Regions from separate parts of the Paenibacillus sp. S-12 genome, predicted to be linked through region 1. Evidence: riboswitches for the same ligand, from Rfam matches in the RefSeq annotation. Region 1 holds a riboswitch; each other region holds the start of a gene.
The links. A riboswitch is a leader RNA that binds a small molecule or an ion and turns the genes downstream of it on or off. The one in region 1 is predicted to bind thiamine pyrophosphate.
Positions count from the first base shown of each region.

Region 1 (7,502 bases):
GGCTCCATTCGGGCCAACAAGCGCTGCCCACTCCCCCTCGTACAGGGTAAGCGACGCGTTATGAATAATCGATCTCCCTTGGCGCTGATAGGCAAGCCCCTCCGCTTTCAGAACTGTCCGGCGCTGCTGCTGAGAAGGCTTCGGCTTTGCTGGTGTCAATATACGCACCGCTGCCTTCTGGATCTCTGCAGAAAGAGGCAATAACATATTCAGCAGCTCATCGTCGGTTAATGCAGGATAATGAGTCAGCCCCGAAGCTGAGCAGTAGGAGGATACGGTCTGTTGAAGGGTACGTTGCAGCTCGAAGGCTTGGGGAAGCCAGATGCCATGTGATTTGGCCTCAGCGGCGTGCTGCTCAAAATAGGCAGCAGGCAGCCCATCGAATGCGAGCTCTCCTCGTTCATTCATGACAAGCAAGCGATCCGCAAACCCGATCCAGTCATCCAACTGATGTTCAATAATCAGCAAGGAAACCCCTTCCTTCTGCGCCAGCTCGGTGATAAGTGCGGCGAACTGACGCCTTGTATACGGATCAAGGTTCGAGGTCGGCTCGTCCAGCACAAGCATTTTCACACGAAGTGCGAGGGCACAGGCGAGCGCAAGCTTCTGCTTCATACCACCGGACAGCTCATGAATGTAAGCTTGGCGCCATCCGAGCAGGCCAACCTTCTCCAGCACCTCGTAAATGATTGGCTCCATATCCGTACGAGGACAATTGCGATTTTCGAGACAGAAAGCAACCTCTTCTTCCACTCGCAGCATACAGAACTGGCTTTCGAAATCTTGAAATACGATGCCGATGATCTGGGCAACCTCGCCTGAACCATATTGCTCAATTGGCTTGCCGTATACTTGTATAGAGCCCTCCACAAAGCTGTCGATAGCATAGGGATACAGTCCGGAAAGACAGAAAGCCAGCGAGCTTTTTCCACATCCGCTTGGCCCGAGCAGCAGTACGGTCTCTCCATCCATAATAGAGCATTCAATTCCTGATAAGATCGGCTCGCTTTCATGCTCGAAGGCGAAGGACACATTCAAGGCGGCAATCGCTATATTAGGGTGCGGTTCTATATCATCTTCCCTCGTTGCTGGAGATGCTTGCTCATTAGGTAGAAGCAATGTGCTCGTCATGTTATCGCTGCCCCTTTGCAATTGGGAAGCTCCGGAGTACGCCTGTATTGGCTAATGCATCACCAATCGATTTTCCTAAGAGACCGGAAATGACTGCACCGCTTATGCAGCGAACCAAGAGCATCGCAAGGATTAGTCCCAGCGAATAAGCTGCGTACCCGCTTCGGAAATAGCCCCAAGCGAAACTGAACACAGCAGAACCAACACCGGCAAGCATGAGTACCTTGGTCGAAAAATTACGGTATCTTGTTGCGGCAAATACGGCTTCTGCTCCCAACCCTTGAATCAAGGCAGAGACGATTAAAATAGGGCCTACCGCATTCCCGATGAGCACCTCAACCAATCCAGCGACCGTTTCCGAAATGACAGCAGACCCTGGCTTGCGAATAATATAGGTGGCAATGATCGATACGATGAACCAAATGCCGAAAATCACTTCATAGCCCATCGGCCCCATAAAGCCCACAAGCACATTGCCGATTTGCAAGAAGAGCAGATAAATGACGGCAAACACGACAGACAGTGAGCTGAGAACGACAATATCCCGCAATTTCCATTGGCTGTTTCGCATATTCATGAACATTCCTCTTTTCTTTGTATGATGATCAGATGAGTCCGTTGAGATTGCAGGTTGCAAAATTCCTCTGCAGCAATTACTTTGTTGAAGGACTATTGGCAGAAATGGTGGTTGTCATTACGACATGGGACTTATCTGTTTTTTGTGCGCGATTGAAGGCATGTTCGAGTGTAGCGAATACTCGCTGTGCTTCTCCTTCCAGGCGGCTCGCATAGTGTGCACTCTCATCGAATGTTCCTTCTTCCTTCGCTAGACCGATAATTTCATAAATGGTATCCATATAATCGGGCGTCCCGAGCGGGTAAAGTGCAAAATGGGCAGCGACCTGGAGTGGAATCGCTTGATTGCGTTCAGCATTCATTCGCATATCGTCCTTACTCATGAAGGCGTCTCCCTGCGTGTCTCCTGGACAGCCAATGGAGAAAGTTGCATTCAGCACGGCATGTTCACCGCCAGCAGCACTATGCAAGAAAACGGACTGTACGACATCGAATACATGCTCGCTCCGTCCACGCACCCAAGTGCTGACATCGTCGGAATGGGACCATACCTTGGACATGTCCGTATTTCGCAGCGCTCCCAAAATAATGTCGACAAAGCGATCGCTCATCGGATAAATGGAAAAGCGGCAACCAACGATGCGGCTCGTACCGCAAGATAAATGATTCATGACTTATATCCTCCTTGGCAAATTAATATATGGGCCAGCAGACAACAAAAAAACTGCACCGTGAGTCGGTGCAGTTGCGCTTGAGGATACAAGATTACGGCGTGGCTTCATGCAAAGACGTGCATGGTGAAGCCACCGCTTATATCAATCAGTCGACTACACTTCCCCACGCTAGTATTATCTAGTTCGGGTTATAAGGGTTAACAGCGTTGCCGCTGTCTCTCAGCTTGTGACAGCACCCCTAGTGTTCGATATCACTATGCAGTTGTTCCGTTGTTCATATGCTTGACTGCTTACATTATACACTGGATGATCGGATTGTAAAGAGGATCATGGAGCAAGGTGATTATTACTCGCCGTTCTATCTGCAGTCGATGATGTGAGCGTTGCGGAAATCTAAGAGTGATATAGTGGGGAATAGATGCTCATAAGAATGAAATGCCGGGTTTGCTGCAAAAGGGCAGCGGCGTTTAGCGCGCAGCTAGTCCTCCATAATGGTCAGCGTGATTTGGAACAAGGTAGAATACCGCTGATCCTGCGTTAGTTCAATCGTGCCTTCATGGAGCGTTATAATTTTTTTGCAAATGGCGAGACCTAAGCCTGTACTGTCTTTAATCGGGCCATCACCGCGAATGAATTCTTCGAAAATATGCTCCTTGATCGGCTCCTGAACGCCAATGCCGTCATCTCCGATCCGCAAAATAACATGTCTATCCAGTCGTTCGCATGACACATAAAGCACCGTTCCCGTTGGATTATATCGCAGTGCATTGCTAATTAAGTTAGTGATGACGCGGCTCATATGAATCTTATCTATCTTGACATAGAGCGGTTCCTCCTGGATACGTGCTTCAAGCTCAAATCCCTTCTCTTCTATTTCTGGATAAAATTCCACCACGAGCTGCTGGAACCATTTCGTAATGTTTACTTTCTCTTTGCTCAATTCCGTGTGCTTGTCATCCAGCTTCGCCAGTTCAAATAAGTCTTTAATCAAATTGGCCATATAAGCTGACTTATCGTAAATGTATTGAATATACTTGCGGATATCTTTATCTTCCAATGCCTGATTGTCCAACAGAAGCTGCGAATAACCGTAAATCGAAGTAATCGGCGTCTTCAAGTCATGCGACAGATGAAGCAGCATGTTCCGCTTATTGTTCTCGGCGGTTTCCTTCTCGGCAGAAGTAAGCTGCAAACGTTCAGCCATGCCGTTAAACGCATCTTGTATTTCCGCGAATTCCTGTTCGGCTGAATAATGGAGCCGCTTCGTGTAATTGAAGCGTTCCATCTCCTTGATGCCTTCTACGATTTGCCGCAGCGGCTTTTTCACTTGTCTAACCGAATAGCGGGCGTAAAAGTAAAGCAGGATAAATAATAAAATAGCTAATATTGCAGCAAAGATCGTTGTCGCAGTTGATAATTTCAATAATCGCTCAGGAATTTTCCACAGCAATACATAAGATTCGCCGTCCGGTCCTTTTGCTTGGTAAGCATGATAGAAGATTGAATCATCGTTGCGCTCCGCATCCATTTTGGCATACATTTGGCCGTCCTCGTAATGCATGATGTCGTCCTCTTTGTTTCCTTTGACAAAAATGATCTCGCCTGACTCATTCACGATTTCGAACCAGCCGCCGTACTTGTCCAGTAAATGATCGCTGATGTTATGGAAAGGGTATCGATAAATATCCGTTCCATTAATTTTAGCAACGACCAATTCATCTATATACCGCCTCATAAAAAGGTTCGTGCTAAGGAGAGATACAATGATCGCTGCTATCATCAGGATGCAGATCACTGCATAATTTCGAAAAAACACCCGTTTCAAGGGACGTCGACCGGAGAGATTATTTGCTTTTTTCAAAACGGTAGCCTAACCCCCTAATTGTAATGAGATAGATAGGCTTTCTCGGATTATCTTCAATTTTCTCGCGAATTTTGCTTATATACACCATAATTAAATTTTCGTCTCCGATGTATTCCTCGCCCCACACCTGCTCATAAATATGCGCTTTGGTCAACACTCTGCCAGCCTCTCTCATAAGGAGCTCCAAAATCTTGAACTCGTATGATGTCAATTCCTTTTGGATACCGGACTTGAACAGTTGGCAGCTTCTTATATTCAGCCTTACATCTCCAATTTCGATACATTCTTGTTCCTGTTTATCAGGCTTCGAATGGGAATCAATTCTCCTGAACAGCGCTTGAACGCGGCTGACGACTTCGAGTGGGTTGAAGGGCTTGCCCACGTAATCGTCCGCCCCGAGCTGCAAGCCATAAATTTTGTCCATATCGTCGGATTTGGCAGAAATAAAGAGAAACGGAATTTGCGAATTCTGCCGCGTTTTTTTAAGTAATTCCAAGCCATCCATTTGCGGCATCATAATATCGGCTATGACCAAATCGACGGGCTGCTCCTGCAAGATAGTCATAGCTTCGACACCGTTCCCGGCTGTAATCGTAGCATAGCCGTGGTTGGTCAAATAGATGGTCAGCAATTCCCGAATTTCGGCTTCGTCGTCTATGATGAGTATGATTTTCATTTTTTGTCCACCTCTATGTATGCAACAATTAACTCCCGATCAACATGCGGCTTAACGCAGATTGATCGGGAGTTGTGCTGAATTAGAATAGATTGTCGGCGAATGTAGATAGCAATCCTGCCGCTTCTTGCTTCAGCATCGGCTGCTTGGATCGATAGTCGAACGTCCCGTCTTTCCTTTGGACAACTTCAGGACCAAATAATTGTTTGGCGATGACGAACTGAACGCCTTCCCGCGCCCAAGAATCGGTGGAGCCGCCGAGCCGTGCTTTTTTCGGTCCGGTACCCACGTGGTTGAATGCCATACGCCATATAATAGTTGCAGCTTCCTGGCGCGTCAACAATTCCCGCGGATGAAATTTGCCGCTTTCAGGCTTTTGAATGACGCCAAACTCATACGCAGCTTGTATTTCTTTAGCAAACGCACTATCGGATATATCTATGAAAGCAGGCTTGCTCTTGGATGGAGACACTCCAAGCCATCGGATAAACCAACCGATAAACTGTTCCCGGGTAATTGCTTGCTCAGGCTGAAAGCGGTTGTCGCCGCTATTGTCATCAATGACTTTCAATTGGCGCAAGTGATAGATATACCGAGCATACGGATGGTCGTCACTGATATCCTGATAATGCTGCGGTGCTGCTAATTTTTCGGCCCAACTATCTGATTTCAGGTCGTAATAAAATGCCTGTACTTCGCCATTGTCATTTAACTTGAATGCAGCTTTTACGCCTTGTTCATCTTGGAAAAGCAGGGGCTCGATTTCATGGAGCACATGCTCTCCAAGCGGATCTTTCACGATAAGCTTGCCGTTCTCAGTACGAACACGCGAGGTCCACATCCGATTTCGCAAGTCGCTGTACATGCCCTCGAAAGCTGCCAACGATTGTTTCGCTTGCTCATGAGGAGCCTGGGCGCCATCTTTCTTCGGGTAATAATGATCCATGAATGCTTTCAACAATTCCTTGCGGAACTCAACATCCTTATTTACCGTGACGAAAAAACCGACCTTTTCATTAGGAATCAACCACATATTGCTGTGATACCCAGCCATGTCCCCGGCTTTCTCAATCATATAATGTCCGTTGTTATGCTGCCGATTGGCGTATTCGAAGCCGTATGCCATGTTCGGCAGCTTCTTATGTATGGCTAGCTGAGGCTTATGCATTTCCGCTGCCGTTTCTTTTTTAAGAATCGTTGCATCTCCTAGCTTGCCGCCGTTTAGATGGGCGAGCATAAAGTTGGCCATATCAGCGCCAGTAGAGAGCATGCCGCCGCTTGGAAGCTCCGTCGGAACCGTTGCGTAGGTGGGAATTGCATCTCCCATTACGTTATATGGAACGGCCAGGTGTTTCGTGATGTCCGAGGTTAAGCGGAATTCGCTGTTTGTCATACCTAGCGGTTTAAAAATATGCTCCTGCACGTATGTGCTAAATGGCTGTTTGCTCACTTGCTCTACGATGTAACCTTGAATGGTAAAGCCTAGATTGTCATAGCGGTAGTACTCGCCAGGCTTGCGGATCACCGTAGGCGTATTGTCCGACACATATTGCTTGATAGATACTTCTCGCGTTAAATCGTCGGTTGATAATTCTGAGCCGTCTCCGAATTCGAATCCGGTCGAATTCGTTAGTAAATGCTTCGTAGTTAGGGGATATCCAGTCTTATTAGGGATTTTAATATCTCCCAGGTATGCAGACAACTCTTTGTTCAAATCAATTTTACCCTGCTCTGCCAATTGCATCACGGCTGTAGCGGTGATCACCTTGGAAATCGAAGCTACGCGGAATACGGTTCGATCCGGATCGACCGGCAGCTTTTTACCCACATCTGCATAGCCGTAACCTTTCTTCAACAGCACCTTGTCACCCTTGACGACGACAAACGCAGCTCCTGCCATACTGTCCTTAATTTCTGGACGGCTAAAAAATTCATCGGCAAATTGCTCAACTTCTTTGGGGTCTTGTGGGCCTATGTTTACGGATGCTGCCGCCGATACTTTCGATAATGTACCCGTACCGCTAAGCAAGCCGGTTACTACGATGATGGTCAGTGCAATGGTCGTCACGCGCTTGGAAAACATATTCATTGTTTGCTCTCTCCTCTGTATCATTTTCGTGCATCATCAGAATATATGAGCAAACTTAATCCAGATTCTATGTAACCTTAATGTAATGTGAAATTTCCGATGAACAGCAGAATCTTAGGGGGAGGGGACATGGGATGCAAGATTCCATTAGGAGAATCAATGTTTGGTAAGCGGAAAATGAAAAGAATGCAACAAAAAAACGGCATTTCTGCCGTTTTGATCACATAATTGGTGGGTTCTGAGGGGTTCGAACCCTCGACCTGATGATTAAGAGTCAACTGCTCTACCAACTGAGCTAAGAACCCATATGAGAACTGGGTTCAAGGGGGATTGAAGCATCCCGATTGAACGAAGCTGTTGTGAAATGCCTTGTTCCTTAACACACCCTAAGTATAGACCTCTTCAGCAGATTCGTAAAATTGAATTATGGGGATTATCCGTGGATATTCAAGGATATTCCCTTTTCTGCTAAGGGTGTAGTATGACTCTGTT
Region 1 is NZ_JASIUF010000015.1:161,945-169,446, reverse strand. It holds gene NO352_RS15295 (ABC transporter ATP-binding protein) at 1-1,131, opposite strand, end outside; gene NO352_RS15290 (ECF transporter S component) at 1,133-1,708, opposite strand; gene NO352_RS15285 (YkoF family thiamine/hydroxymethylpyrimidine-binding protein) at 1,785-2,378, opposite strand; TPP riboswitch at 2,525-2,631, opposite strand; gene NO352_RS15280 (HAMP domain-containing sensor histidine kinase) at 2,860-4,242, opposite strand; gene NO352_RS15275 (response regulator transcription factor) at 4,226-4,921, opposite strand; gene NO352_RS15270 (serine hydrolase domain-containing protein) at 5,004-7,010, opposite strand; tRNA gene NO352_RS15265 (tRNA-Lys) at 7,240-7,315, opposite strand.

Region 2 (7,502 bases), on a different contig from region 1:
GTTCGAACACATCGGGGCTCCTCTATTCGCTGTGAGGATGGAACCTGTATTCATAAAGGGGATTATGTCTGTGAGATCCATCTTGATAATCGGGAGGTGCTGGAGCTGTCACGTACGGTAGGTGCGGATCGTGCAGCACTTGTTACGGCGCGCAGGCTGCGCGATGCGCTGAAGCATATCGGCCATGCGGTTGACACGAAACCCGAATTAGCGAAGGTGAGGGCACTGACGGGGATCACTCTGCTTCATCGCGGCATTATTCATGGGTTAGGCTTCGAGCTGCATCCATTGGAAACGAAGTGGATGAATCAAGTATCCACCATATATCTGCGCTTGCTGCTGCGCATGCTCAACCCGGATGGCGCCAAGCGGCTGAAGCAGCAGCGTTCCAAGCTTGTGCCGAAGATGCTTATGATGACAAGGGGAGCTCTTGTGAATCGATATGCGAGTGGGGGGAAGGTGTAACATGGATAATATCATAGCTGGGGTTCTATTATTAGTAATCATCATATATATGGGGCTTCCTTTTTTGCTGACTCGAATATGCGGCTGGGGCGTATTCCGCAAGGCGAGACGGAAGCGGGCACGTCGACATATTGCATTTACGTTCGATGATGGTCCTGATCCGGACTATACGCCAGAGCTGTTGGACTTGCTGCGCGAACGGGGCGTGAAAGCAACCTTTTTCGTTCTGGGCAGCAAGGCGGAAAAGTATCCGGAGCTCGTAAAACGCATGCACGAGGAAGGCCATCAGATAGGCATTCACAATTATACGCATATGCCAAACTGGATTATGAGTCCACGAAACATTCGGCGTGAGCATGTGGAGCGTTCTGCGGATATTATCGAACGCATTACAGGCGAGCGCCCAACCTTCTATCGCCCGCCGTGGGGGATATTGAATATCGGAGATTTGTTCCTGCTGCGCAAATCTTATCGGGTTGTGCTGTGGTCGATTATTGCGCGGGATTGGAAGCTGGATACAGGGAAACGCAACTTGCGCAAGCTGCTTTCCGAACGCATCGAGCCAGGTGCGGTCATTGTGCTGCATGATAGCGGCGATACATTTGGCGCTGACAGGGAGGCACCCAAGCAAATGATCACGGTGCTGCGAGAAGTGTTATCCGAGACGAATCAACGTGGATTGAAATGTGTGCGCACGGATGAGTTACTGAAGCTTGAGCATGCAATGTAGAAGGGACGGGATTTAAAGGCAGTAAAGTCAAAAAGCAAAAAGAATCCGCCTACCAGCGGATTCTTTTGCTTTTATTCGTAAAAATTACTAAAAAATCGGTTCAATATCGATTCGTTTCATGGACTTACTGGAGATTAAAAATGGTTCGGCAAACTTTCTCGTAATCGAGTCAGCCAGTTGCCCTAGAAGCTAATATTTTGGCGGCTTGGTATATATTTTCCGCATGGGTAATGGCAGAGATGACCGCGACCCCATCTGCACCTGCTTGTATTACATGTGGCGCACGGTCTGCCGTTATGCCGCCAATGGCTACGATCGGCATGGATGTTAGCTTTGTTAGCCGCTGAATGATTTCAGTGCCCTGCGGCTGCTGTGCATCTTCTTTGGAAGCAGTCGGATAAATCGGCCCTACGCCAAGATAATCGGCGCCCAGTTCTTCTGCCAGCCGAGCCTCGGCTGTAGAATGAACGGATACACCGAGGATTTTGTCGCCGATACGTTCCCTGACTTGGGCCGCAGGCTCGTCGTCCTGACCGATATGAACTCCGTCCGCATTCAAGGCAAGTGCCAGTTCCACATCATCGTTGACGATGAAGGGGACGCCGTGCCTTCTGCATATCGCCTGGATACGTCTTGCAAGATCTTCCTTTGCCGCAAGCCTCGCCGCCTTAGAGCCTTTTTCCCGGAACTGGATCATCGTTGCTCCTCCGCGTATGGCTTCCTCGACAACCGATGCCGGGTCTGTCTTGCAATTGGAGCTGCCGAGCACGAGGTACAGCCGCAAATAGGAACGCATGCGGCCTTCGTCAATACGGCTTTCTATACTTGTCATCTGACCACCCCATCCTTCTGCCGCTGCCGATATGCCCAGTGGTTTGTCGGGCCGTTGCCGCCGCCAAGACTAAGCGTCTCCTCTATTGCTGCCTGAATATAATGACGCGCAGTACGAACCGCTTCGTTGGGAGCAGCGCCTTTCGCGAGCTCTGCCGCAATAGCTGCCGAATAGGTGCATCCCGTGCCATGAGTATGCTTGGTCGTGATTCTCCGGTCTTCCAGCATTGTAAAGCAAGTCCCGTCAAAGAACAGGTCAACGGCAAGCTCGGTAGTCATGTCATGGCCGCCCTTGATGACGACCATTTTGGCGCCCCAATCGGCAATTTTCGTTGCGGCCTCGCACCGATCTTGCAGGGACACAATCTTCATTCCCGCAAGCGCTTCTGCCTCCGGGATGTTCGGGGTGACAATCAGCGCGAGCGGCAGCAGGCGGCTCTTCATGGCCTCAATGGCCTCTTTCTCGAGCAACTGCGCGCCTCCCTTGGCAATCATGACCGGGTCGACGACAACGTTGTTCCAGCCGAATGCTTCAAGACGATTCGCCACGGTCTCAATGATGTCTGCGCTGAACAGCATGCCTGTTTTGACAGCATCAACACCGATATCTTCTTCGACGGCGTTCATTTGTTCGGCAACGGCTTCAGGAGGCAGTGGGTACACACCATGAACGCCGAGCGTGTTCTGTACCGTCACGGCCGTAATCGCTGACATGCCGAATACCTTCAGCTCTTGGAATGTCTTGATGTCGGCTTGAATGCCGGCGCCTCCTCCGCTATCAGAGCCGGCAATCGTCAATGCTCGTGCAACCGTCATAGCCATACCTTCCTTCTTGCAGCAGCTTGGCGAGGGGTGATAGTCGAGGTTGCCGTATCGAACTGGCCGATTTCAGACAATGCATCAAGAAATGCGGTCTGGAAGCTGCCGGGCCCTCGGTGGCCAGCCGTTCGATAGGCTCTTGCGGCTGCGCACCCATAATAAGACATCGCTGAGGCTCCTGCCAGCAATAAATCAGATTCTATCGCGGCAAATGCCCCGATTACAGATGTCAGCAGACACCCGCTTCCCGTTATGCTCGTTAACATCGGATGACCGCCCGCAATGATGTAGCCCGTTGTACCGTCCGTAATGACGTCCTCTTTTCCCGAAATGGCAACGATTGTGCCAAACCGCTCGGCTGCCCGCGCAGCAAGATCGAACAACGCTTCCGGGGTGCGAGGGGATGCTTGGGACTCTACGCAATCAACGCCCTTGATTGCGCCGGCTTCACCCATTAACTGGGCAATTTCCGCGGCGTTGCCGCGCACGATCGAGACGCGCAATTCTTTTAACATGTTCAGCGCTGCCTTCGTCCGATAAGGCGTTGCGCCTGCACCTACCGGATCGAGAAGAACCGGAATGCCGTGCACATTCGCCGATCGACCTGCGATAAGCATAGCTTCTATCATATCTGCATGGAGTGTACCAAGGTTCAGCACGAGCGCGTCTGCTGCCTTAGCCATGTCCGCGACCTCTTCCTTGGCCGAAGCCATCACAGGGGAGGCGCCAATGGCAAGCAAACCGTTGGCGGTAAAGTTGGCGACGACAATATTCGTAATATTATGGATGAGGGGGCGTCGTTCCTTAATGCGCAGGGGGAGGAGCTGCATGCCGTTCATCCTTGCTTCACCTCTGCCTTCTCCGCCAAGCGTACCGGCCAGTCCTCTACTTTATAAGCCATGTCCCAGAACATATATTCCAGCTGGCAACTGGTCAGAAAATGCTTTTTCAGCTGCTGCTTGCGTGCTGGTGAAAACGGCATTACCCATTCATCCAGCATGCGGCGCATCTTATCCGTAATCCCGCTGCCGAGGTCTCCATAGAAATGAATCCACTCATAGAACGGATGTGTCTCATCCGGATTCACTTCTTTTAGCAAGTGTTGTCCAATCTCCACATATGTCCAAGGGCACGGCAGCAAAGCTGCTATAATATCTTCCAATGTGCCCTCGTGAGCGACGGTCAGCATATGGGACACATAATGGCTTGCGGATGGAGCAAGCGGGTAGCCTTGGAGTTCTTCGAACGTCACGCCTGCCACGTCGCAAAAATTACGATGGGGGTGTGTCTCGCTGTTCAGCACAAACGAAATTTGCTCGTTGAAAAGAGCCATAGTATCACGGTTGTCGCATTTGGAAATCGCAATGCCATAAATACGAATAAAGGCGTTCAAATATTCAAAATCCTGCTTGACGTAGTGGATCAACTGCTCTTTCTTAACCGTACCCTCAGCAATTCCCCGAACGAACGGATGCTCCATGATTGCCCGGTATATCGGCTCCGCTTCGTTTCTCAGTTCCTCCGTAAATGTAAGCATGAACAGCACCTCCGCATGATTGGATAGTGGATGAATGCAAACTGAAATCTGGACAGGGAGCACTTCACGGCAGCAAAAAAAGCCGCCCCGAAATGGAGCGGCTTCATCATGTCAGCATAAAAAAGCTATGAACTGGCCGTCTCCACTTCCCTCCGCCGGTATTACCCGGATCAGGTTCAAAGGGTCCAAAAATTCTTGTCTCAGCCGCCGATTGCGGCTCCCCTAGTGGATTTCATATTAAATTCATCTACTAGTTACTGTATCTTCCATTTTATATTTTGTCAAATGATGGGCTGTGTGAATGGTGCAAGTTCCCGTTAACTGCTAGTTATGGAGGAAGAGAGGGGTGCTGCTGCTATCCATTCAATATTCACGTAATCGCGTCTCCAATTGTTCGGCATGGGGTGATCGCAAATGACAGCCGTTGCTTGGTTCAAGTCGCAAATTCGGCATAACTGATTGACTCCCAGTTTCGTATGGTCGCCAAGCACGTATACGTACTTGGATTGTTGAATCATTAGGGTCGAGCAAAACGACTCTTCCATGTCATAATCGCTAATTCCCGCAGGGGTAATGCCTGCGCAAGAGATGAATGCTTTATCAAAATGAAATCGTGTCAACAACTCGCAGGTCATAGCTCCGGCAATCGACTTCTGCTCGGGATGAGCGACACCCCCAAGCATGATGACCTTGCCTTCAAATAACTTGGCTTCCTGTCGCTCCATAAGCAGCTCCGCGGCAGGTATGGAGTTCGTCACGACGGTGACGCCGACGACTCCTCGAATTGCCCGCACAAGCTCGATCATCGTCGTGCCTACATCAATGACAATCGTATCTCCGTCTTGAATGAGTGCGGCGGCAGCTTCCCCGATAGCTCTTTTCGCCGCTTGCTCCATACTGCTCTTTTTACCGAATCGAGGCTCTATCTGCATATGGGAAAAGGCAATGGCTCCGCCGTATACTCGTTTGAGCATTTGCTTCGTTTCGAGCTCGTCAAGATCTCGTCGTATTGTTTCTGGCGTGACCTCCAAGCTGCTGGCCAAGGAAGCAACCTGTATTTTGCCATGCCGCTGTAGCTGCTGCAAAATATGCTGTCTACGTTCTTCAGGCAGTAGCGTCATGAAGCGGAATCACGTCCTTCGGATGCAGATACACTGTCGTTGTCGCACCTACGCTGATCCAATCGGAATTCCGATGAATTTGATCGATGACGACATGCTCTCCATGCACGCATAATTCCATGCGCATAATATTGCCAAGCATCGTCACGTTGCGCACGATTCCCGTTACGGCCAACCCGCCAACGAGCGGCTGCCCGGAGAACGTCTCAGGTCGAATCGCATACAGCTTGCTGCCTGAAAGGCTGTACTCCGGTGCAATCTGTCCCAGCGTTTTGGCACTCCATACGTTGTAGCTGCCGATAAAGCGTGCTACGAACTCGCTGCTCGGTTGCGTATAGATCTCTTGCGGAGAACCGTGCTGCGCAATATTTCCTGCATTCATGATGTAAATATGATCGCTTACCGCCATCGCTTCTTCTTGGTCATGCGTAACGAGCACAGTCGTCATATTCAGCTCGCGCTGAATGGAACGAAGCTGTTGCTGCAGGTTTTTACGAATTTGGGCGTCCAAGGCACTAAGCGGTTCATCCAGCAGAAGTAACTTAGGCTTGGTAACGAGTGAGCGGGCAAGTGCGACACGCTGCTGTTGTCCGCCAGAGAGCTCGCGCGGGAAAGACTTCTCTTTGCCTTGCAGTCCGGTCAGTTCAAGCATTTCGCCAACTGCACGGCGGATTGCATCAAGCGGCATTTTCTTCATCGTTAAGCCGAATGCGATATTATCAGATACCGTCATATTCGGGAACAGAGCGTAAGACTGGAACACCATGCCGATTTCCCGATCCTTTGGCTCGACAGCGGTGACATCCTTGCCGTCGATATGAATTGTTCCGCTATCCAATGGGGTTAATCCAGACAGGATGCGCAGCAGTGTACTTTTACCGCAGCCGCTAGGGCCAAGCAGGGTAACCAATTCACCTTTTTGAATATGCAGGTCGATGCTGTTCAGCACCTTTTGTTTATTGAATGTCTTGGCAACTTGGTTCATCTGTACATAGCTCATTTTAGGAAGCCTCCTTGCTTATCATAGCTGGGGTAGTCGGAACGGGATTATTGAAGGTATCTTCAACTGGCTCTGCGAATGGCTTGGATGTCCGCCCGGTCAGCTTTACGATCCATGCGCTCAATATGGCCATCAGAATGAAATAGGTAACAGTAATGGCGCTTGCAATATGTCCGCTCTTGTTGAGCTGAGCATATAAATAGAGCTGCATCGTCTCAAAACGTCCGCCGACCAATATGTTAATGAGGACGAACTCTCCAAACAGAATCGAGAAGGAGAGGAGCGCGGATACGAGAATGCCTGGCATAATGTTCGGCACGATGACGCGCAGAAATGCCGTCATTCGACTTGCTCCCAGCAGCTCTGCTGCTTCCATCAACGATTCGGCCTGAACAGCGCGCAGGCTGTTGCGTGTTCCTTGGTACATGAACGGCAGCATGCCGACGACATAGGCTCCGAAGACGATGATGATCATGGAGAAGCCTTTGTCCGAGTAAGCGCGAATCAAGCCGACGGCCATAATGACACCGGGAACCGCATAGGTGAGCATGACAAGCGTCTGCACCCAACGCTCCAACTTCGGTGCATATAAGGAAATGGCGAACGTAGCCGGCACGATGACGATAACCGCTGTCAAGGTAGCTGCACTGCTTAGCATCAGGGATCGTCCGAACGCCTCCATAAAGCGGGTATCCTGGAACAGTTCGCCGAACCATTTCAGCGTTAACCCTTCCGGCAAAATCGTTTGATTCCATGTCGTCGCGAGCGAATACAGCATGGTGGCAATGACCGGAATGAACAGATAGAGCAATACTGCGGAAAAGGCGAGGGTTGGCAAAGAGCGAGTCAGTCGTTTCATGGCAAATCCCTCCGAACTTTGCGCGTCAGCCATTCATTGACGAGCATGGCGGCTAGCAGCGTCAAGCCTAGCAGCACGCCCAAAGCGCTCCCTAGCTCTGGACGGGCGAAAATATCTCCCGACACGAGAGCGCCGATACG
Region 2 is NZ_JASIUF010000019.1:27,852-35,353, reverse strand. It holds gene NO352_RS18945 (YkoP family protein) at 1-465, shown strand, start outside; gene NO352_RS18940 (polysaccharide deacetylase family protein) at 467-1,195, shown strand; gene thiE (thiamine phosphate synthase) at 1,365-2,027, opposite strand; gene thiD (bifunctional hydroxymethylpyrimidine kinase/phosphomethylpyrimidine kinase) at 2,024-2,848, opposite strand; gene thiM (hydroxyethylthiazole kinase) at 2,839-3,684, opposite strand; gene tenA (thiaminase II) at 3,681-4,382, opposite strand; TPP riboswitch at 4,513-4,616, opposite strand; gene NO352_RS18915 (DeoR/GlpR family DNA-binding transcription regulator) at 4,700-5,503, opposite strand; gene NO352_RS18910 (ABC transporter ATP-binding protein) at 5,487-6,503, opposite strand; gene NO352_RS18905 (ABC transporter permease) at 6,505-7,362, opposite strand; gene NO352_RS18900 (ABC transporter permease) at 7,359-7,502, opposite strand, start outside.
Region 2: another riboswitch for thiamine pyrophosphate. It lies ahead of tenA (thiaminase II); the one in region 1 lies ahead of NO352_RS15285 (YkoF family thiamine/hydroxymethylpyrimidine-binding protein).

Region 3 (7,502 bases), on a different contig from region 1:
AATTCACCTGGCTGCACATCGATGAAGATATGATCGAGCACGTGAAGCTTCCCGGCACGACCGTCGAAAGACATACTAACATCCCGCAATTCAAGCGCTGCTTGCTCCCGCTCTGGAAGAGGCTCACCCAGTCGCTCCCCTTGAATGCGATCAGACGACTGCTGTTCATTCCTTGTAATCATCATTATGCTCCCCCTTCACCGCTGCTTATCGTCGCGGCGCCAATGAATGAGCAGCCGTTCCATTGCCCACACGAGGCCAAACATGGCTAAGCTCAACAGAATCACAACCGCTATCGCCACGAACATCCGATCTGTACGGTATGCCGCTTTCTGCAGAACCATGTAATAGCCGATCCCCTTGTCTGTCCCCAACCACTCCGAGATAATCGCACTCATGACACTATACGTGCCTGCGATCTTTAAACCAGAGAAGACCGACGGCAGCGCATGTGGGAGCTCCAGCTTCAAGAACAGCTGGGCCCGGCTTGCGCCCGCCATGCGCATGTAATTCACCATCATACGATCCGTCTGCGCAAGACCATCCAGTGTTGCCACACATACCGGGAAAAAGCAAACAAGCGTGATCGTTACAATCTTCGGCATGAGACCGAAACCGAACCAGATCATAAGCAATGGCAATAGCGCAATTGTCGGGATGTTCTGACTGACAATCACCAGCGGATAAATGGCCCGCTTCAGCCATGGCAGCGGATGAAGCGCGCATGCGAGCAGCAGCCCGACTGCTGTTCCGACGCAGAATCCAATTAGGGTCAACTGAACGGTCGCCCACGTATGCATAAGCAGCCCGCCCCCATTGCTGATTGCCTCCTGAAAAATATCAAGCGGGCTGGGCAGCATCCACTTCTCAATGCCCGATACCATGACTCCGACCTGCCATATCGCAAGAAAGAGAACAAAGGCTATAAGCGGAGGCCCTATCTTCGTAAGTCGACTCCTACTCATGGCCGGTATTTCACCGTCAATTCGTCCATCGTAATGCCGGAAGGCTTATACACAATTTTGATTTGGGACAATACATTGTTGCTTCCCATCTCTATCATCGCCTTGTTCATATCCTCAATAATGCGGAATAGCTCGCTAAGCTCGCCTTCCATCGTAGTTTCTAGTGGATTTACTTGATACTTCACGCCTGATGCTTGAATCACTTCGATTGCGCGATCCACATAAGGAATTACGTCTTCCCCATTTTTCGTCTTTGGAACGATCTGAATGCTCACTAAGCTATTCGCCATCTCGATTCTCCTCCTCGATTGCATATCACCATCGGATACATAGAAATTCATATACAGCAAAAGGGCGCCTGCGCGCCCCTTGCCGATTTCTTCGTAACGTTGTGCTTATGAAGCAGGCAAGAAGTCATTCGTAAATGCCTTGTCGACATCGATGCTCTTATCCATTAATTTGTTCTCTACGAGCCAATTCATGTAATTCGCCCATACTTCGCGCTTCTGCTCACCCCATCGAGGCGCATCGTCCTTATACTTCGGACTCAGCCATTTCTGGCTGGCAATAACCAGATCTTTGTTCAAATCCGGCACAGCCTTAAGCAGCAGATTCGCCGCATCCTCTGGATTGTCGATTGCAAATTGGTAGCCTTTGGACGTTGCTCGCATAAATGCCTTAACCAATTCAGGATCTTCCTTACTTAGCTTCTCGCTTGTGGATAGAACAGGCGTGTAATAGTCTAATTCCTTCGCGTATTGATTCACATACAGCATATCGATTGGCTCACCGCGGAGCTCTGCTTCAATACCTGTCCATGCATAGAAAATCCATGCGAAGTCGATATCCTTCTTCACAGCTGTAAAGTAATCGGCGTTACCCATATTGACACTCTTCAGCTTGCTGTAGTCGCCGCCATCCTTCTCCATAATTGTGTGAATAATCATTTCTTCGACTGGAGAGCCCCAACCGCCATAAGTCTTCCCTTCAAAGCCTTTCGGCGACTTGATGTTCTTGCTCTTCGGCGCAGCAAATCCGGATGTATTATGTTGAATGATCGCTCCAATCGACACGATCGGAACATTTTGTTGTCGAGCCATCGTAATGCCTTCCTGAACACTAACTCCAAATTGCGCTTCTCCCGATGCAATCATCGCATCAGATGCGCCTGTGCTTGGCTGCAAAATCTCGACATTCAGCCCTTCTTCCTCATAGAAGCCTTTCTCCTTAGCTACATATAACCCTGTATGATTCGTATTCGGCGTCCAGTCGAGCACGATCTTCACATCGCGTTTTTCCTTCGCCTTATTCTGATTCGTTCCTTGCTCTTGTGCTGGATTTCCCGATGTCTGGTCTCCTTGTCCCGCTTCTTGTCCTTTGCCGCCGCAAGCAGTAAGCGCAAACGTCATCATAATGATGAGCGCCAGCATCAATCCTCGTTCCAAGCGTGTGCGTTGCATATGATGAATCCCCCTTCTCTTGCCCCGCTCTAGTAGAGAGTCGGTATGAAATCATAAGATGCTTCGATAACGCCTGCCGCATTCACCAGTTGGACGATCCGCTCGATCGTATATGTATGGATGAGCAAGTTCCCGTCCCGCCGTCCTGCAACACGATTCAGATCCACAAAAAAAAGCGCCCCATCTGGGACGCTATGTGTGCCGTTCTGCGCGTATATGCGAAAATGTGCATCATACGATGTCCGCGTCACAGGTATGGCGATATTCATCCATATGTGCAGCATCATGACAATGCTGTCCGAAGCAACGCACATTCATGCGAAGCTGGCGAATAAGCAATAACCTTTATATAACAATAATGACGCGGTTCAACGTCTTTCCTACGCTGGCATTACCCAGATCAGGTGTAAGGGTCGGTATCTTAATGGGATACAATCTCAGCCGGCCGTATTCCAGCACCCCTAGCGTGCATATGCAGTTATCGAAGCTATCATTTACATGGGTAATTATAGACCTCATCTACCAGAAAGTCCAGTAACAATGATCAGAGAAAGAGCAAAATTCCAATGTGAGTATACCCACAAAATGATGCATAACATAACAACCAAAGAACCTACATTAGCATTAAATTCGTACACCCACATGAAACTTGTCGAAAAAAGTTCCATGTGAAACAAGGTACAATATTCCAATTTTAGAACCTCTTTCATTTGTTCCTGTGTCGTTATAGGCAAGTAACCCAGCGCCGTCTTTGGTGCTGGGCTTAGGTTTAGGGAAGCTTCTGCCTTTCCTTTTCTTCTATACGGATAGAAAATTAAAACCAGTTGTCTCGTTTCGCTTATTGCACTTGCTCCCGCGGTAGATCATCACGAACCGGGAAGCTTCTTGCCCAATATAGAATTGGTGTCGACAACACCGAGATAATAAGTTTAATTACATAAGTGGTAATAAAAATTTGGAACCAGACATCCCAAGGAACAATGCCGGCAAATGCAATCGTACAAAATACGAGCGAATCCGCCATTTGGCTGATGCCGGTGCTCCCGTTGCTTCGAATCCACAGCTGACCTGCCTTCGGATAGCGCTCCTTCACCATGCTGAACAGTTTCACATCAAGGAACTGACTAACGAAATAGGCCGTTAAACTTGCCACAACAAGACGCGGCATGAAATCAAATATAGTTGACAGCGACGCTTGTGCCGTATTTGCCATATCAGACGCCTCTGGCGTAAAGCGAAGAGCCATCTGCATAATGATTGTCGTCATAATTAAGGTGAAAAATCCAAACCATACTGCACGCTTCGCTTCCTTGCGACCGAACTTCTCGTTTAGCAAATCCGACGTCATAAACAGTGTTGCATTCGCTGTATTGCCCAGTGTCATCACAACACCGAACATCTCTATTGTTTTGCCGACTTGAATATTGGCGATAACTGTCATTACACCAATCCAAGCATAGAGCCCCGACTTGCCGAATGCACGATAACAAATTAGGAAAAAGGCAAAGTTCGCGAGGATGAACAAAATGCCCCAAGTAAAGTTGAACATAAATTATGAAATTCCTCCTAGTTTTGATTACGCGGGATGGTTACGAACCGCGGCGCATACGCGCAAGCCATAACTTTATCATACAGAGGCGGTTCATGCCAATAGGAAACACACAGTGGATGCATGGTGAGTTTTGACTTTATTTGTCCCCTATATTAAGTGGAAGCAATTCCTTCACATCCAGTATGAAAAGGTTTTCAACCTTCCCTTCGTATATTGTGGACAATACGGAGGGAATATATTGTCATACCTCACTGCTTTATCGATGAGCAGGATGTAAAATGATCATGGCAAGGATTCCCTTAGTTAAAGATTTATCCATTGAGTGTGACATTTATCACATTCACATAGAGGGAGTTAATGTTAAAATGACATTGTAAATCCGTTAGTTATAATTTTCACAAAGTAATTTTGAACTAAAGAAAAGGTGGGGACTCTTTATGAAAAAGAAACTTGTACTGTTACTGTCCGCAGTATTGGTTGTAGGTATGTTGGCCGGTTGTGGAGATAAGAAAGAAGAAGCTGCAAAGCAGCCTGAAACAAACACATCAACAGAAGCTAATAAAGACGCAGCTCAAGTAACATTGAAAGACGGCGACTATCATGCAGAATCTCCTGAATTCGATGAGAAATCCGGTTGGAAAGAAACAATGGACATCACAGTTAAAGACGGCAAAATCACTGCTGTAAACTGGGATGGCGTTCATAAAGACGGCGGAGATACAAAGAAAAAGCAATCTAAAGACGGCAAATACGGTATGAAAGCTGGCGGTGCTTCTTCCGAATGGCACGAGCAAGCTGAAAAAATGGAGCAAGAACTTATCGCTAAGCAAGATCCAGCTGCAATCGCTGTGAACAACGAAGGCAAAACAGACGCTGTATCCGGCGTATCTATCCACGTTGGAAGCTTCGTGCAACTGGCTCAAGAAGCTTTGGCTAAAGCAAAGTAAGATAAGTTTACTCCTTCCTTGATTAATATAGATATAACTCGGAAGCTCCGCAGTAGGAAAGCAAGATACTCGCTTTTTTATTCGCGGAGCTCCCTTGTTCGCATTGGATAGTTCAATTTTTAAATATTGACAAATAAGCATTACAACGGGGTGAAACCATGAAAGAGATCGTTGTATTGGGCGGCGGTTATGGCGGCGTACTGACAGCGAAAAAGCTGGCGAAGCGTCTGAAGAAGGACAAAGACATTCGCATTACGCTCATCGACCGTAAACCTTTCCATACGATGATGACGGAGCTGCATGAGGTTGCAGCATGCCGTGTCGAAGAAGAAGCAATCAAAATGGACCTGAAGCAAATCTTTGCGGGTCTGAAAGTGGACGTTGTACTGGATGAGATCGAGAACATCGATTTCAATGGCCAGAAGCTGCAAGGCAGAAAGAAATCCTACAATTACGACCACCTTGTTATCGGTACAGGTTGTAAGCCATCCTTCTTCGGTATCGAAGGTGCAGAAGAGAATTCCTTCTCCCTCTGGTCGTTCGAGGATGCAGTTAAGTTGAAGCAGCAAATTCGCCAAATGTTCATGGACGGGACGAAGGTCACAGATCCTGAGCTGCGTAAGCAAATGCTCACATTCGTCGTCGTTGGCGCCGGCTTCACTGGTGTCGAAATGGTCGGCGAATTGGCTGAATATCGCGAAGAGTTGTGCCATGAGTTCCATGTGGACGAATCTGAGGTTCGCCTCGTCGTAGCGGATATGGCTCCGAAGATCCTGCCAATCCTGCCGCAAAAGCTCATTGATAAAGCGGACAAGTACCTCCGCAAAATGAAAGTGGAAATTATAACAGGCGCGAAGATTTCCGGCGTTACTCCAAATTCCGTTATCCTTGGCGATAATGAAATTAAATCAAACACTGTTATCTGGACTGCCGGTGTCGAAGGTTCCGATCTCGTAGGCAACCTCGATGTACAGCAGCAAGGACGCAAGCGCATTTTGACAAATGACAAGTTGCAGTCCGTTGACCACAAAAATGTGTATGTTGTCGGCGACAACATCTTCTATATTCCAGAAGGCGAAGAGCGTCCTGTTCCACAAATGGTTGAGAACGCCGAGCACTCGGCTGGTCTTATCGCACATAATATCGTTGCTGACTTGAAGAATGGCACACATAAGTCGTACAAGCCTACATTCCACGGTACGATGGTATGTATCGGTGGACGTTACGGGGTAGCCGCAATCGGTACACCGAAGAAAATGTTCCACTTCACTGGCTTCATGGCCATGTTCTTTAAGCATATGATTAATATTGTGTACTTCTTGCAAGTACTAGGCTTCCATAAAATCTGGTCTTACATGATGCACGAGTTCTTCCATGTGAAGAATCGCCGCAGCTTCGTCGGTGGACATTTTGCCAAGCGTTCCCCGAATTTCTGGCTCGTACCACTGCGGATCTATATCGGTGTCATGTGGTTAACCCAAGGCTGGGAAAAGGCCTCGAAATTACTGAAGGATCCTTCGCAGATGTTCCTCATCCCGCCTAAGGCAATGGATGGTGTAACAGCAGCTTCTCAAGCCGTTGATGCAGTTCATACAACGGTTGATGCACAAACAGCAGCTTCTGCTGTTGAAGGTGCAAGCACGGCAATCAAGGCTATTCCAGTGCCTGATTTCATCAAAGGCATTGTAGACTGGTCGATGGATTTGATGTTCTATACGCATGACGGCGGATATACGGCTATGGCGTACATTTTCCAAGGCTGTATGGTTGCTGCCGAGGTTATCTTCGGTATTATGTTGATCCTGGGCTTGTTCACAGCGATTGCTTCGATCGCAACTGTTGCGATGGGCGTTATGATTTACACGTCCGGTATGGCTCCTTATGAAATGTTCTGGTACTTCTTCGGCGGCATCGCGCTTATCGGCGGTTCCGGCAGCACGTTCGGTCTGGACTACTACCTGTATCCACGCCTGAAGCGCATCTGGAAGAAGGTTCCGTTCGTGAAACGTTGGTACCTGTATACGGATTAATAGCTCAACGAGAATAGATGGTATGTTGTACTGGAAAAGTAATGTGTACTTCGTGTCACATTACTTTCCTTATTTCTGAGGGAAACGGGGGGTTCCCATGAATCGGCAACTCTTGAATCAAACAAGTAACCTTCTGACTCAGCATCTACCGCCGATCACCGGCATTCAATTGACGGCTGAAACGGATGAATATTGGCTGCTCGACATGGCTCGCATGCTGAATGCCTACGAGATGGAGCAGCATGAACGCCAGGTTCTGCTCGGCTGCTACTGGCTCCTGCGTCAAGCATTGCGCACCCATCAGCATGTGCCAGAGGAAGAACAGCTTGCAGGCAAGGCTGTGCTAGACGGTGATTTCCTGCTCAGCCTGTACTATCAATTCGCCGTTCGCCATGGAATGACTCAGCTCATTATTGAGCTGGCAACAACGAATAAGCGCATCCAGATTCGCCGTGTTGAGGGTGCTGCTTCAGATATGATGCTGCATCAGCGAATGGGCCGCTTCGTGGCAGCCCATTATAAGCAGGTGGCTTCTTATGGCATCATTT
Region 3 is NZ_JASIUF010000022.1:97,430-104,931, forward strand. It holds gene NO352_RS20440 (ABC transporter ATP-binding protein) at 1-182, opposite strand, end outside; gene NO352_RS20445 (ABC transporter permease) at 198-965, opposite strand; gene NO352_RS20450 (thiamine-binding protein) at 962-1,255, opposite strand; gene NO352_RS20455 (ABC transporter substrate-binding protein) at 1,361-2,425, opposite strand; gene NO352_RS20460 (hypothetical protein) at 2,455-2,712, opposite strand; TPP riboswitch at 2,785-2,898, opposite strand; gene NO352_RS20465 (queuosine precursor transporter) at 3,264-3,974, opposite strand; gene NO352_RS20470 (FMN-binding protein) at 4,415-4,924, shown strand; gene NO352_RS20475 (FAD-dependent oxidoreductase) at 5,083-6,954, shown strand; gene NO352_RS20480 (hypothetical protein) at 7,052-7,502, shown strand, end outside; gene NO352_RS20485 (polyprenyl synthetase family protein) at 7,491-7,502, shown strand, end outside.
Region 3: another riboswitch for thiamine pyrophosphate. It lies ahead of NO352_RS20460 (hypothetical protein); the one in region 1 lies ahead of NO352_RS15285 (YkoF family thiamine/hydroxymethylpyrimidine-binding protein).